3 regions of the Kitasatospora sp. NPDC091257 genome follow, and region 2 is predicted to be linked to each of the others. Evidence: riboswitches for the same ligand, from Rfam matches in the RefSeq annotation. Region 2 holds a riboswitch; each other region holds the start of a gene.
What was found. A riboswitch is a leader RNA that binds a small molecule or an ion and turns the genes downstream of it on or off. The one in region 2 is predicted to bind cobalamin.
Positions count from the first base shown of each region.

Region 1: it holds a riboswitch for cobalamin, as region 2 does, so the genes downstream of both, ACIQOV_RS33960 (HoxN/HupN/NixA family nickel/cobalt transporter) here and metE (5-methyltetrahydropteroyltriglutamate--homocysteine S-methyltransferase) in region 2, are expected to answer to the same signal.
Region 3: it holds a riboswitch for cobalamin, as region 2 does, so the genes downstream of both, ACIQOV_RS11355 (FecCD family ABC transporter permease) here and metE (5-methyltetrahydropteroyltriglutamate--homocysteine S-methyltransferase) in region 2, are expected to answer to the same signal.

Region 1 covers NZ_JBIVVI010001038.1:68-3,138, forward strand. The annotation lists partial or broken gene ACIQOV_RS33950 (hypothetical protein) at 1-1,108, opposite strand, end outside; gene ACIQOV_RS33955 (metalloregulator ArsR/SmtB family transcription factor) at 1,167-1,550, opposite strand; cobalamin riboswitch at 1,633-1,846, shown strand; gene ACIQOV_RS33960 (HoxN/HupN/NixA family nickel/cobalt transporter) at 1,877-2,992, shown strand.
Region 2 covers NZ_JBIVVI010000090.1:7,249-12,312, forward strand. The annotation lists gene ACIQOV_RS06680 (zinc ribbon domain-containing protein YjdM) at 5-361, shown strand; gene ACIQOV_RS06685 (MFS transporter) at 514-1,977, shown strand; gene ACIQOV_RS06690 (MarR family winged helix-turn-helix transcriptional regulator) at 1,977-2,429, shown strand; gene cobF (precorrin-6A synthase (deacetylating)) at 2,742-3,500, opposite strand; cobalamin riboswitch at 3,616-3,845, shown strand; gene metE (5-methyltetrahydropteroyltriglutamate--homocysteine S-methyltransferase) at 4,001-5,064, shown strand, end outside.
Region 3 covers NZ_JBIVVI010000178.1:4,360-9,423, reverse strand. The annotation lists gene sodX (nickel-type superoxide dismutase maturation protease) at 1-297, opposite strand, end outside; gene sodN (superoxide dismutase, Ni) at 571-966, shown strand; cobalamin riboswitch at 1,055-1,205, shown strand; gene ACIQOV_RS11355 (FecCD family ABC transporter permease) at 1,313-2,377, shown strand; gene ACIQOV_RS11350 (ABC transporter ATP-binding protein) at 2,464-3,213, shown strand; gene ACIQOV_RS11345 (ABC transporter substrate-binding protein) at 3,242-4,234, shown strand; gene ACIQOV_RS11340 (nuclear transport factor 2 family protein) at 4,322-4,705, shown strand; gene ACIQOV_RS11335 (GNAT family N-acetyltransferase) at 4,716-5,064, shown strand, end outside.

The sequences.
Region 1 (3,071 bases), on a different contig from region 2:
GCAGCAGCGGGCGCAGCAGCCGGGCGGATTCGCCGCGGTGGGCGAGCGAGCGGTCGGTGATCGCGCTCAGGTCGGCCGGGGCCCGGGCGAGGGCCTGTTCGACCTGGGCGGCGAGGTCCCCGTCCGGGTCGAGGACGGGCGCTGCCTGGCCGAAGGCGTAGCCGGGGGAGCGGGGGTCGAGTTCGGCGGCGCCGGTGGCGACGAGCAGGGTGCGGTGGTTCAGGGCGGCGCCGTAGACGGTGACCGATCCGTGGTCGCCGATCACGCAGTCGGCGGCGACGAGCGCGGCCTGCCAGCCCTGGTGGGGCGGGATCAGGCGCAGGCCCATCCGGCGGGCGTCGTCGAGCAGCGCCTCGGGGTCGTGGCGGCTCCACACGTTGGGGTGCAGGACGACGGCCACCGTGTACTCGTCGGCGGGGAGCCGGCGGACCAGCCGCCGGGGGAGGTCCGGGCGGCGGCCGAACAAGGAGTGCTCGCTCCAGGTGGAGCTGACGACGACGAGCCGTCGGCCGCCGGTGGCACCGAGCGCGGCGCGGTAGCCGTCGCGGGAGCGCCGGCTGCCGAGCATCCGGTCGAAGCAGGGGTCGCCGACAACCCGGGCGACGTCCAGCGCCTCGGGGCAGGAGTCCCGCAGCCGGTCCAGCTGCTCGGGGTGGGAGAGGCCGAGGACGTCCACGAACACCCTTCCGCGGTGGGTGAGTTCGTTGCGGGACAGACCGGCGGCGGTGACCGTGTCGCCGGTGGACTCGGTGACCAGCCGGTTGTAGCCGACGCCGTGCGGGAGGACGACGAGGCGGGCGTCCAGCCGGTGCATGGAGGAGTGGACGGCGCAGGCGACGGCCAGGTCGAAGCGGCGGCTGACGGCGTCCTCCCAGTCCAGCACGGTGAAGCCGGGCAGGCCGTGCAGGTACTCGTCCAGGGCGCGGTCGGCGAAGGCGGAGCCGGGGTTGACGGTGAAGTACCGCTCGATGCCGTCCGGGTTCAGCAGGGTCAGGACGTCCAGGACCCGGGTGGCCGAGGTGAGGGTGCGGGCGACCGCCAGCACGCGGGCCCTGACCGGTCGGGTGTTCCACCGGTCGGCGGGCCAGGCGTGGGGGCGGGACGGCACGTCATGATCGTACTCATCCGTTCCGGCCGCGGCGCGGTTCCGGGGCCGGGCCAGTGGGTCAGCCCGTGGCCGCGGTGGGCTCGTGGTGTTCGCCGGCGGCGCACTCGTCGAGGAGGGGGCGCATGGCCTCGTCCACGAGCTGGTAGCGCACCACGCGTCCGTCCCGGTCGCCGGTGACCACGCCGGCCGTGCGGAGCAGCCGCAGGGCCTGGGAGACGGCGGGGTCGCGCATGCCGGTGGCGACCGCGAGGTCGGTGACGGCGAGCGGCCCGGCCCGGTGGAGGGCGAGCAGCAGGGCGAGCCGGCCGGGGTCGGCGAGCAGGGAGAACCGCTCGGCCCAGGACCGGACGTGGGCCGGGTCGCCGATCGCGGCGATGGCCTCGCAGACCCGGTGCCCGTCGATGGTGCGGTGGCCCGCGCGGTCGGCCGGTACGAGATGCATGCGGACATTCTCGCAGGCGGCGGTCTGTGATCCTGGACACCTGCGCAGGTGCGCAACCTTGCACGGGTCGGGGCGTGGCCCCTACGGTGTTCCCCGCCGTGGTGCTCGGGAAGACCGGTGACGGACCCTCAGGGGTCCCAGCCCGGAGCGGCCCTCGCCACTGTGATCGGGTCGTTCCTCCGTCCGCGGAGGAACGTCGTCCGTACCCATGGAGCCACTGGGCGCCTCGCGCGCTTGGGAAGGCGGGTACGGGCGTCCCGTCAGCCAGGAGACCGGCCACGGCATCTCACGAGGTTTTCCACGAGGTGCTGGAGCGTGATCCGCAGATGACCCTGCCCGAAACCGTTGCCGCCGGGGCCGAACCGGCCCCCTCCGCGCTGCCCAGCTTCCAGTGGCGGCGCGAGGACACCGTCCGTACCGCCGGGCTGATGGCGGTGATCGTGGCCATGCACGTGGTGGCCTTCGGCACGCTGATCTTCCTGGTCGCACCCGAGAAGTACGCGGTCGGCACCCAGGTCTTCGGGGTGGGCCTGGGTATCACCGCGTACACCCTCGGGATGCGGCACGCCTTCGACGCCGACCACATCGCGGTGATCGACAACACCACCCGCAAGCTGATGGCGGACGGCAAGCGGCCGGTCTCGGTGGGCTTCTGGTTCGCCCTCGGGCACTCCTCGATGGTGGTGGTGATGGCCGCCCTGGTGGCGGGCGGCGCGCAGCTGGCGAACACCCTGATGGACGACGAGTCGACCACCCACAAGTGGCTCGGCGTGATCGGGACGACCACTTCCGGCGTGTTCCTCTACCTGATCGGCGCGCTCAACCTGGCGGCGCTGCTCGGCATCCTCAGGGTGTTCCGCTCGATGCGGGCCGGGAAGTTCGACGAGAAGGAGCTGGAGGCGCACCTCGACTCGCGCGGCTTCATGGCCCGGGTGCTGAACCGGGCGACCCGTTCGATCACCCGGCCCGGGCAGATGTTCCCGGTGGGCATGGTGCTGGGCCTGGGCTTCGACACCGCGACCGAGGTCACCCTGATGGTGATGGCCGGCTCGGGTGCCGCCTCCGGGCTGCCCTGGTACGCGATCGTCTGCCTGCCGCTGCTGTTCGCGGCCGGGATGAGCCTGTTCGACACCCTGGACGGGACGTTCATGAACTTCGCGTACCAGTGGGCCTTCGCCAACCCGGTGCGGAAGGTGTACTACAACCTGACCATCACCGGTCTGTCGATCGCGGTGGCCTTCATCATCGGCACCATCGAGCTGGTCGGGGTGCTGCACGAGAAGCTCGATCTGACCGACCCGGTCACCGGGTTCATCGCCGACATCTCGCTGGACAACGTCGGCTACGCCATCGCCGGGCTGTTCGTGGTCGTCTGGGCGATCGCGATCGGGTACTGGAAGCTCGCCGGGGTCGAGAAGCGCTGGACGCCCGAGGGCTCCTGAGCCACCCGGCCGCGAGCAGCGGCCTGCCCGCGCACGCCGGAACGGCGCTTCCCCGCGGTGGGGAGGCGCCGTTCGCGTT
Region 2 (5,064 bases):
ACACATGAGCGACAACCTTCCCCCGTGTCCGCAGTGCTCCAGTGAGTACACCTATGAGATGAACGCCCTCATGGTCTGCCCCGAGTGCGCCCACGAGTGGGTGCCCGGCGGCGGCGACCAGGCCGGCGCGCCGGCCGGTGAGCGCGTGATCAAGGACGCCGTCGGCAACGTGCTGAGCGACGGCGACACCGTGACGGTGGTCAAGGCGCTGAAGGTCAAGGGCAGCGTCTCCGGCATCAAGGCCGGCACCAAGGTCCGCAACATCCGCCTGGTGGACGGCGTCGACGGGCACGACATCGACTGCCGCATCGAGGGCTTCGGTGCCATGCAGCTCAAGTCCGGCGTGGTCAAGAAGGCCTGATCCGCGGGCCCCCAGCGGCCGCGCCCCGTCGAGGAGATCGGCGGGGCGCGGCCGTTGCGCTGTCCGGGGCCGGTCGGGGGTGGAGCCGCCGCCCGGATTAGTTGTAGCATCACAATGATTACAACAACACAAATAACTCTGGAGCGTTCGCCATGCCCGATGCCGCTCGACCGCGGCCCTGGCTCGTGCTCGCCATCTGCTGCATGAGCCTGCTGATCGTCAGCCTCGACAACACCATCCTGAACGTGGCCCTGCCCGCCGTCCGGCGTGACCTGGACACCACGGTGTCCGGCCTGCAGTGGACGGTCGACGCCTACACCCTGGTGCTGGCGAGCCTGCTGATGCTCTCCGGCTCGACCGCCGACCGGATCGGCCGCCGCCGGGTGTTCCGGATCGGACTGGTGGTGTTCACCGCGGCCTCCCTGCTGTGCAGCCTGGCCCCCGGGCTCGGCTGGCTGATCGCCGCGCGGATGCTCCAGGCGGTCGGCGGATCGATGCTCAACCCCGTCGCCATGTCGATCATCAGCAACACCTTCACCGACTCCCGGCAGCGCGCCCGGGCGATCGGCGTCTGGAGCGGCGTGGTGGGCATCAGCATGGCCGCCGGGCCGATCATCGGCGGGGCGCTGGTGGAGTCGGCCGGCTGGCGGGCGATCTTCTGGATCAACGTCCCGATCGGCCTGGCCGCCCTCTTCCTCACCACCCGCTACGTGCCGGAGTCGCGGGAGGCCCGCACCCGCCGGGTGGACCCGGTCGGCCAGCTGCTGGTCGTCGTCGTGCTCGCCGCCCTCACCTACGCGATCATCGAGTCACCGGAGCGCGGCTGGACCTCGCCCGTGGTGCTCGGCTGCACGGCGGCCTCCCTGGGCGCGCTGCTGGGCCTGCTGCGGTACGAACCCCGGCGCACCGACCCGCTGATCGACCTGCGGTTCTTCCGCTCCGCGCCCTTCTCCGGCGCCACCGTCATCGCGGTCGCCGCCTTCGCCGGCCTCGGCGGCTTCCTCTTCCTCACCTCCCTGTACCTCCAGGACGTCCGCGGGCTCGACCCGCTGCACGCCGGACTGTTCATGCTGCCGATGGCGGTCATGTCGCTGCTCACCGCGCCGCTGTCCGGCCGGATGGTGGCCGCCCGGGGGCCGCGCACGCCGCTGCTGCTGGCCGGGGCGGCGCTGACCGCGAGCGCCGTGCTCCAGGCGGTCGGCTACTCCGAGCACCTGCCGACCTGGCTGCTGGTCCTCGCCTTCCTGCTCTTCGGTACCGGCTTCGGCCTGGTCAACGCGCCCATCACCAACACCGCCGTCTCCGGGATGCCCCGCTCGCAGGCCGGGGTGGCGGCGGCGGTGGCCTCCACCAGCCGACAGGTCGGCCAGTCCCTGGGCGTCGCGGTCACCGGCGCCCTGATGGCCGGCAGCGCCCTCGCGGACCCGGCGGCCTTCACCGGGGCGGCCCGGACGGCATGGTGGATCATCGCCGGCTGCGGCGCCGCCGTGCTGGTCACCGGTACGCTCACTTCCGGCCGCTGGGCCCGGGCGACGGCCGAGCGCACGGCGCGGCGGCTCGCCGCCGAGGAGGCGGCCGAGGGAAGCACGGAGACGAAGGAGACGGTGGACGCCTGATGGAGCGCCTCGACACCGGTGGGCACCCGGAGGGGGGCGGGACGGACGCCGCGACGGCGGCCCGGGTCTGGCAGGGGATGTACGCGCTCGTGCTGGAGCGCCACGACCGCCGCAGGACCGTCGCCGAAGCCCTCGGCATGAGCTTCAGCCGGGTCAGGGCGCTGCGCCGGCTCGCCGCCGGCCCGATCACCCTGCGGGAGCTGGCCGAGCGGCTGACCGCCGACCCGCCGTACACCAGCGTCATCGTGGACGACCTGGCGCGGCGCGGGCTCGCCGAGCGCATCACCAACCCGGCGGACCGGCGCTCCAAGCTGGTCCACCTCACCGAGGAGGGCGAGGCCAAGGCCGCGCTCGCCACCGGGATCCTCGCCACGCCGCCGGACGCGCTGCTCGCGCTGCCGCCGGAGGACCTCCGCGCGCTCGACCGGGTGATGGCGAAGCTCCTGGACTGAGGGCTGCCGCCCGACGCGGCGGGCGTGGATCCGGGAGTCGGGACACCGGCCGCGGGTGATCCGTGTTTTCCGCGAGGACGGAGACGGCATGCATGAGTCCGGGCCGCTGTTCCCGTTCCGCTGCCGTGCTGCCGACCGCCGGGGCCCACTGCCCTTGATGGTCCGTCAATCGCCGTTCTTCGCAGGCCCGCACGCCGATCGTGCGGGCTGTTCGGGAACTGCTCCGCCATCGCCGTCGGCGACGCCCGGATCGCCGGGCGCCCGGCGCCGGGCGCCCGGCAGGTGTCCGGCAGGCGTGGGGCAGGCGTCGGGTCAGCCGTCCGAGCGTCGCAGCAGGTAGGTGTCCATGATCCAGCCCTTGCGCTCCCGGGCCCGCTCACGCAGCTCGCGGATGCGAGGGGCGGCCTCGGCGAGCGGACCGGAGACGAGCACCTCGTCGGGGGTGCCGAGGTAGGCGCCGTAGCGGATCTCCAGCCCCTCGGGGTCGATCCCGGCGAAGGCGGCCCGGCCGTCGAGCATCACCACCACGTCGTCCACCCCCTCGGGGAACCCCTCGGCGAGGCGGCGGCCGGTGGTGATCTGCACCGGCCGGCCGACCCGGGTCAGCGTGGTGCGGTGCCGGGCGGCGAGCGCGGAGACGCTGCTGATGCCCGGGACCACCTCGTACGCGAAGGGCACGCCGCCCCGGTTCGACACGTCGTCCACCACGGCGATGACGCTGTCGTAGAGGGCGGGGTCGCCCCAGACCAGGAAGGCGCCGTTCTCGCCCGGGCCGAGGTGCTCGGCGACCAGCCGTTCGACCAGATCGGCGCGGCGGACGCGCCAGTCGTCCACGGCGGCCGCGTACGCGGGGGTGGCGCGGTCCCGTTCGGCGTCCGGCGCCTCGACCACGCGGTGCCCGGGCCGTCCGTGGTCGGCCAGCATCCGGCGACGCAGCCCGATCAAGTCCTGCCGTTCCTCGCTCTTGTCGAGGATGAAGAAGACGTCGGTGCGACCGATCGCCTTGACCGCCTGCAGGGTGAGGTGGTCGGGGTCGCCCGCGCCGATGCCGATGACGAAGATGTGCCGCATGGGAGACATTCTGCCGTCCGCCCCCGGGTGCGCCGCCCGGGGCCGGGCGCGGAGTCTGCGTCTCACCACGCGGACGCCTTGCGGGATTTCCGCCTCGACGCCGAGGGTTTGCCCCTAAGCTGGCGGTGCAGCTGGTTCGCCCTGTCCGCCAGGCAGGCGCGTCGCAAGAGGGAACCCGGTGGGAATCCGGGACTGCCCCGCAGCGGTGAGTGGGAACGACCGCCGTCATACGCACTGGACCCGGGACGGGTCTGGGAAGCGACGGCCAGTAGGTGTCCGCCCCGGTTTCGGCCGAGGTGGGTGTGCCCGCGAGTCCGAAGACCTGCCACTGCCCGTGCGCGAGCGTTCGCGCGCGGCCATCCGGTGACCTCGTGGGCGGGTCGGCGACCATATCGGGCGGAGCCGCGCACGGGTGCGGTCGTCCGTCCGGTCCGTCATCCCTTCGCGTCCTCGTGCCGTCACCGGGCACTTGAGGATCCAGACTCGCGAAGGAGAGTCCCTTGACCACGAAGTCCGCAGCCGCGGCGAGCGTCGCCACCGCCCACGGCTACCCCCGCCAGGGCCGGGGCCGTGAAGTGAAGAAGGCGATCGAGGGGTACTGGAAGGGCGCGGTCGCGGCCGAGGCGCTGCTGGCGACCGCCGCCGACCTGCGTCGGACGAACTGGGCGCAGCTCGTCGAGGCGGGGGTCGCAGAAGTGCCGACCGGCGACTTCTCGCTCTACGACCACGTGCTGGACACCACCGTGGCGGTCGGCGCGATCCCGCCGCGGCACCGGGAGGCGGTCGACGCCGACCCGCTGGCCGGGTACTTCGCGATGGCGCGCGGCAACCAGGACGTCGCTCCGTTGGAGATGACCAAGTGGTTCGACACCAACTACCACTACCTGGTACCGGAGTTGGGCCCGGACACGGTGTTCGCCGCGAACCCGGCCAAGGCGGTCGGCGAGCTGCGCGAGGCGCTGCTGCTCGGCCACGCCGCCCGGCCGGTGCTGGTCGGGCCGGTCAGCTACCTGCTGCTCGCCAAGCCGGCGCCCGGGGTGGGCGCGGACTTCCAGCCGATCACCCTGCTGGACCGGCTGCTGCCCGTCTACGCCCGGCTGCTGGCCGAGTTGCGTGCCGCCGGCGCCGCGTGGGTGCAGCTGGACGAGCCCGCGCTGGTGCAGGACCGCACCCCGGCCGAGCTCAACGCGGCTGCCCGCGCCTACCGCGAGCTGGGCGGTCTCACCGAGCGGCCCAAGCTGCTGGTCGCGAGCTACTTCGACCGGCTCGGCGAGGCGCTGCCGGTGCTGGCCAAGGCCCCGGTCGAGGGCCTGGCGCTGGACTTCACCGGCCCGGCCGCCGCCAACCTGGAGGACCTCGCCGCCGCCGGCGGTCTGCCCGGCAAGCGGCTGGTGGCGGGGGTGATCGACGGGCGCAACATCTGGATCAACGACCTGGAGAAGTCGCTGGTGACCCTGGCGACCCTGCTCGGCCTCGCCGGCACCGTCGACGTGGCGCCGTCCTGCTCGCTGCTGCACGTGCCGATCGACGCCGCCGCGGAGCGCGACATCGACCCGCAGATCGC
Region 3 (5,064 bases), on a different contig from region 2:
GAGCAGCAGCCGCTCCAGCCGGCGCCCCGGCGCCAGCCAGACCGGGCTCGGGCGCAGCCGCAGCAGCACCCGGCCGAGCACCAGCTCGTCCGGCACGGCGCCGTAGCTGCGGCTGTCGCTGTCCACCGGGCGGTTGTCGGAGAGCAGCCACCAGCCCGTGGCCCGGCGCTCGGCGACCCGCTTCACCACCAGCAGGTCCTGCTGGAAGGGGTGCCGGAAGACCACCACCGCGCCCGGCCGGATCGGCGCGCCGTAGCGGACCAGCAGCTGGTCGCCCTCGCGCAGGGTCGGGACCATCGACGGCCCCGCCACGTCGACCAGTCCGAACGGCAGCGCGCCGCCCCGGTCCGGCCCCCCGGCCCCGGCGCCCTGCGGTCGCGTGCTCCGCGCCACGACTCCTCCTCCTGCTCCGCCCGCCCCCAGTCTGCCGTACGGACCGTCACCGGTCCGATGTCCGGATTACCCCGGTTCCTGGTCCGTCTTTTGCCCTAGGCCCGCCGCCCGATCGCGAAACGGCGAGGCCGGAAGGGTAATCTCGGGCGCGGGAAGACGATCTAAGGAAGGACTCCCATGTTCTCTCGTCTGTTTGCACCTCGCGCCACCGCCCACGCCCACTGCGACCTGCCCTGCGGCGTGTACGACCCGGCGCAGGCCAAGCTGGAGGCCGAGTCGGTCAAGGCCACCCAGGAGAAGTACCAGGCCAACGAGGACCCGCACTTCCGCGCCCGCGCCATCATCATCAAGGAGCAGCGCGCCGAGGCCGTCAAGCACCACATCTCGGTGCTGTGGAGCGACTACTTCAAGGCCCCGCACTTCGAGAAGTACCCGCAGCTGCACCAGCTGATCAACGACACCCTGAAGGCCGCCTCGGCCGCCAAGGCGTCCACCGACCCGGCCACCGGCCAGGCCCTGCTGGACCTGATCGCCGAGGTCGACAAGATCTTCTGGGAGACCAAGCAGGCCTGAGCCTGACGCGTCGCCACCCGACCGCCCCCGTCCGCACCGCCGGACGGGGGCGGTCGCGCGTTCCCGGCCCGCCCAGGGCCGGTAAGGGTTGCCTGCCCTGAGTGGCTGTTATGCTGCCAGGGCGTCCGAGGGGGAAGTCCGGTGTGAATCCGGCGCTGACCCGCAACGGTGAGCACGGCCCGTACCAACCCGTACGGCCCGCGCCAGCCCGATCGCCCCCGGCCGCTGAACTCCCGACAACTCGCCGCGGACTGCGAGGGGAACGGCGCCCCGGCACGCCTTCGGCCGGCGCCCGCCCCGGCGCACCCGCGGCCCGAGGCAAGGCGCACCCGTGGACCGTGCAGTCGTGGACCGTGCAGTCGGCCCGCCCACCCGTCGAATACCCGTCGTCCCGCTCGCCGCCGGCCTCGTCGCCGCCCTGCTGCTGTCGCTGCTCTGCGGGGTCGCCCTCGGCTCCTCCGGACTCGGCCTGCCCCGGGTGCTGCGGCTGCTGGGCGCCGGGCTGACGGGCGGACGGCTGGACGCGGGCGAGGCGGCCGCGTACGCGATCGTCTGGGAGATCCGGCTGCCGCGCACCGTGCTGGCCGCCGTCGTCGGCGCCGGCCTCGCCGCCTGCGGGGTCGCCGTCCAGGCCCTGGTACGCAACGCGCTGGCCGACCCCTTCGTGCTCGGCATCTCCTCCGGCGCGGCCGTCGGCGCCAACGCCGTCCTGCTCTTCGGCGCCTTCGCCTCGCTCGGGGTGTGGGCGATCTCCGCCTCCGCCTTCGGCTCCGCGCTGGCCGCCATGACGCTCGTCTACCTCGCCGCCCGCACCGCGTACGGACTCACCCCGCTGCGCCTGGTGCTCACCGGCACCGCGCTGTCCTACGGCTTCTCCGCCGCCACCACCCTGATGGTCTTCGCCGCCGACCGCGGCGAGGCCGCCCGGGACGCCATGATGTGGCTGCTCGGCAGCCTCGGCGGCGCCACCTGGGGCAAGGTGCCGATCGCCGCCGTCACGGTGGTGGCCGGCCTCGCGTACCTGGCCTGCGCCGCCGGGCGGCTGGACGCGCTCGCCATGGGCGACGAGACCTCCGCCTCGCTCGGCGTGGACCCGGACCGGCTGCGCCGCGAGCTGTTCGTGGTGACCGCCGCCGTCACCGGCACCGTGGTCGCGGTCAGCGGGGCGATCGGCTTCGTCGGGCTGCTGGTGCCGCACCTGGCACGGATGCTGGTCGGCGCCGGGCACCGCCGGGTGCTGGTGATCGCGCCGCTCGCCGGGGCACTGCTGCTGGTCTGGGTGGACATCGCCTCGCGCACCCTGCTGGCACCCGCCGAACTGCCCGTCGGGGTGTTCACCGCGGTGCTCGGCGTGCCCGCCTTCCTGCTGATGATGCGCCGCCGCGGCCAGGCCCTCGGAGGAACCCGGTGACCGACGTGACCACGGCGACCGGCCCGGCCGACCCGGCCGCGCCCACCCCGGCGCGGGCCCAGGACCTCGCCGTCGACGCCGTCTCGGTGGAGCTGGCCGGCACCCGGCTGGTCCACGAGGTGACCCTGGCGGCCGCCGCCGGGCAGGTGGTCGGACTGGTCGGCCCGAACGGCAGCGGCAAGTCGACCCTGCTGCGCTGTGTCTACCGGGTGCTGAAGCCGGCCGGCGGCGTGGTCCGGCTGGCCGGCGACGACCTGCACGCCCTGAGCGCGCGCGACACGGCCCGCCGGGTGGCCGCGCTGACCCAGGAGCACTCCGCCGAGTTCGACTTCACCGTCGCCGAGGTGGTCGCCATGGGCCGGCTGCCGCACCGCCGCGGCTTCGGCGCCCCGGCCGACGGGGACGCGGAGCGCTGCGCCGGGGCGCTGCGCAAGGTCCGGGCCGGGCACCTCGCCGAGCGCGGCTTCCTGAGCCTGTCCGGGGGCGAGAAGCAGCGGGTGCTGTTCGCCCGCGCGCTGGTCCAGGAGCCGCGCCTGCTGGTGCTGGACGAACCCACCAACCACCTCGACATCGCCCACCAACTGGAGGTGCTGGCGCTCGCCCGCGAGGCCGGCCCGACGGTGCTCACCGCGCTGCACGACCTCAACCTGGCGGCCGGCCACTGCGACCTGGTCTACGTGCTGCGGGCCGGGCGGATCGTCGCCTCCGGCCCGCCCCACGAGGTGCTCCGCCCCGCCCTGCTGGCCGAGGTGTTCGGCGTCCGCGCCACCCCGGTGCGGCACCCGGAGACCGGCGCCCTCCAGCTGCTGTTCGACCGGCTCGCCCCCTCCTCCTGACCCGTCCCGCCTGCCCAGAGGAACCACCTTGCGCACCAAGGCCGTTGCCACCGCCGCCCTGCTCGTCCTCGGGCTCACCGCCTGCGGCGCCGAGATCGCCCCGAAGGAGGCCGCCACCGCCTCCGCCCACTACCCGGTGACGGTGGACAACTGCGGGCAGAAGCTCACCTTCGCGCGGAAGCCCGCCCGGGTGGTGACCAACGACGTCAACATCACCGAGCTGATGCTCTCCCTCGGCCTCGCCGACCGGATGGCCGGCTACGTGATGCCCGACGACAAGGGCCGGATCGACAAGGTGGCCTGGAAGGACGGCTACCAGCAGACCACCTGGCTCTCCAAGAAGGTGCTCACCAAGGAGATCGCCCTGGACGCCCGGGCCGACCTGGTCCTCGCCGGCTGGCACTACGGCTTCGACGAGGGCGCCGGCGTCACCCCGCAGGCCTTCAAGGCGCTCGGCGTCGACTCGTACGTGCTCAGCGAGTCCTGCCGCAGCGGCAAGGGCACCGAGCGCGGCGTGATGGACCCGCTGGAGGCCCTCTACACCGACCTGGCCAACCTCGGCGAGATCTTCGACGTCGAGGACCGCTCCGACCGGCTGATCGCGGACTTCAAGGCGCAGATCGCCGCCGTCCCGCAGCCCGAGCGCCGCCCGTCCGTCTTCCTGTACGACAGCGGGCAGGACAAGCCGTACACCGCCGGGAAGTTCGCCGCCGCCAACGAGATCATCGCCAAGGCCGGCGGGAGCAACATCATGGGCGACCTCGCCGACACCTGGGTCACGGCCGGCTGGGAGGGCGTGGTGCAGCGCGACCCGGAGGTGATCGTGATCAACGACTACGCGACGCCCGGGGCCGAGGAGAAGCGGAAGTTCCTGAAGTCCTTCCCGCCGCTGGCCAACGTCTCCGCGGTCAGGAACGACCGGATCTTCGTCATGGACTACGTCGACCTGGTGGAGAGCCCGCGCAACCCGGCCGCGGTCGGCGCGCTGGCCGAGTACCTGCGCACCGTGCCGGCCCGCTGACGGCCCCCGGTCCGCTCCTCCGGGGCGGTGGCCGCGGGCGTACGCTCAAGGTACGAGCCGACGGAACCCGACCGGAGGAGCGAGATCATGACCACGATGGCGGCCCCCGGCGCCTTCGACACCCGCGCCCTGCGCGAGGGCATCGAGCGCTGCGACGCCGAGACCCTCCTGGCGCTCTACGCGCAGGACGCCGAACTGCGCATGGTCGATCGCAAGACCCAGCCCAGCCACCCCCTGGTGATGCACGGCCGGGAGGAGATCGGCGCCATGCTGGACGACGTCTACGGCCGCGAGATGACCCACAAGCTGGAACAGGTGGTGGTCCAGGGCGACCACGCCGCCTTCCTGGAGTCCTGCCGGTACCCCGACGGCGTCCGGGTGCTGATGTCCTCGATGGCCGTGCTGCGGGACGGCCGGATCGTCGACCAGACCTCCGTCCAGGCCTGGGACGAGACGGGTCCCGAGCAGTAGGCTCACAGGCATGATCCGCACCGCCGTCGCCACCGACGTTCCCGTCATCCACGCCATGATCCGCGAACTCGCGGACTACGAGCAGGCCCTGCACGAGGCGAAGGCCACCGAGGAGCAGCTGCACGACGCCCTGTTCGGCGAGAACCCGGCCCTGTTCGGGCTGATCGCCGAGGACGACGCCACCGGCGAGCCGGTCGGCTTCGCGGTGTGGTTCCGCAACTTCTCGACCTGGCGCGGCACCCACGGGATCTACCTGGAGGACCTGTACGTACGTCCGCAGGCGCGCGGCGGCGGCCACGGCAAGGCGCTGCTGCTGGAGCTCGCCCGGATCGCCGTCGAGCGCGGCTACTCCCGGGTCG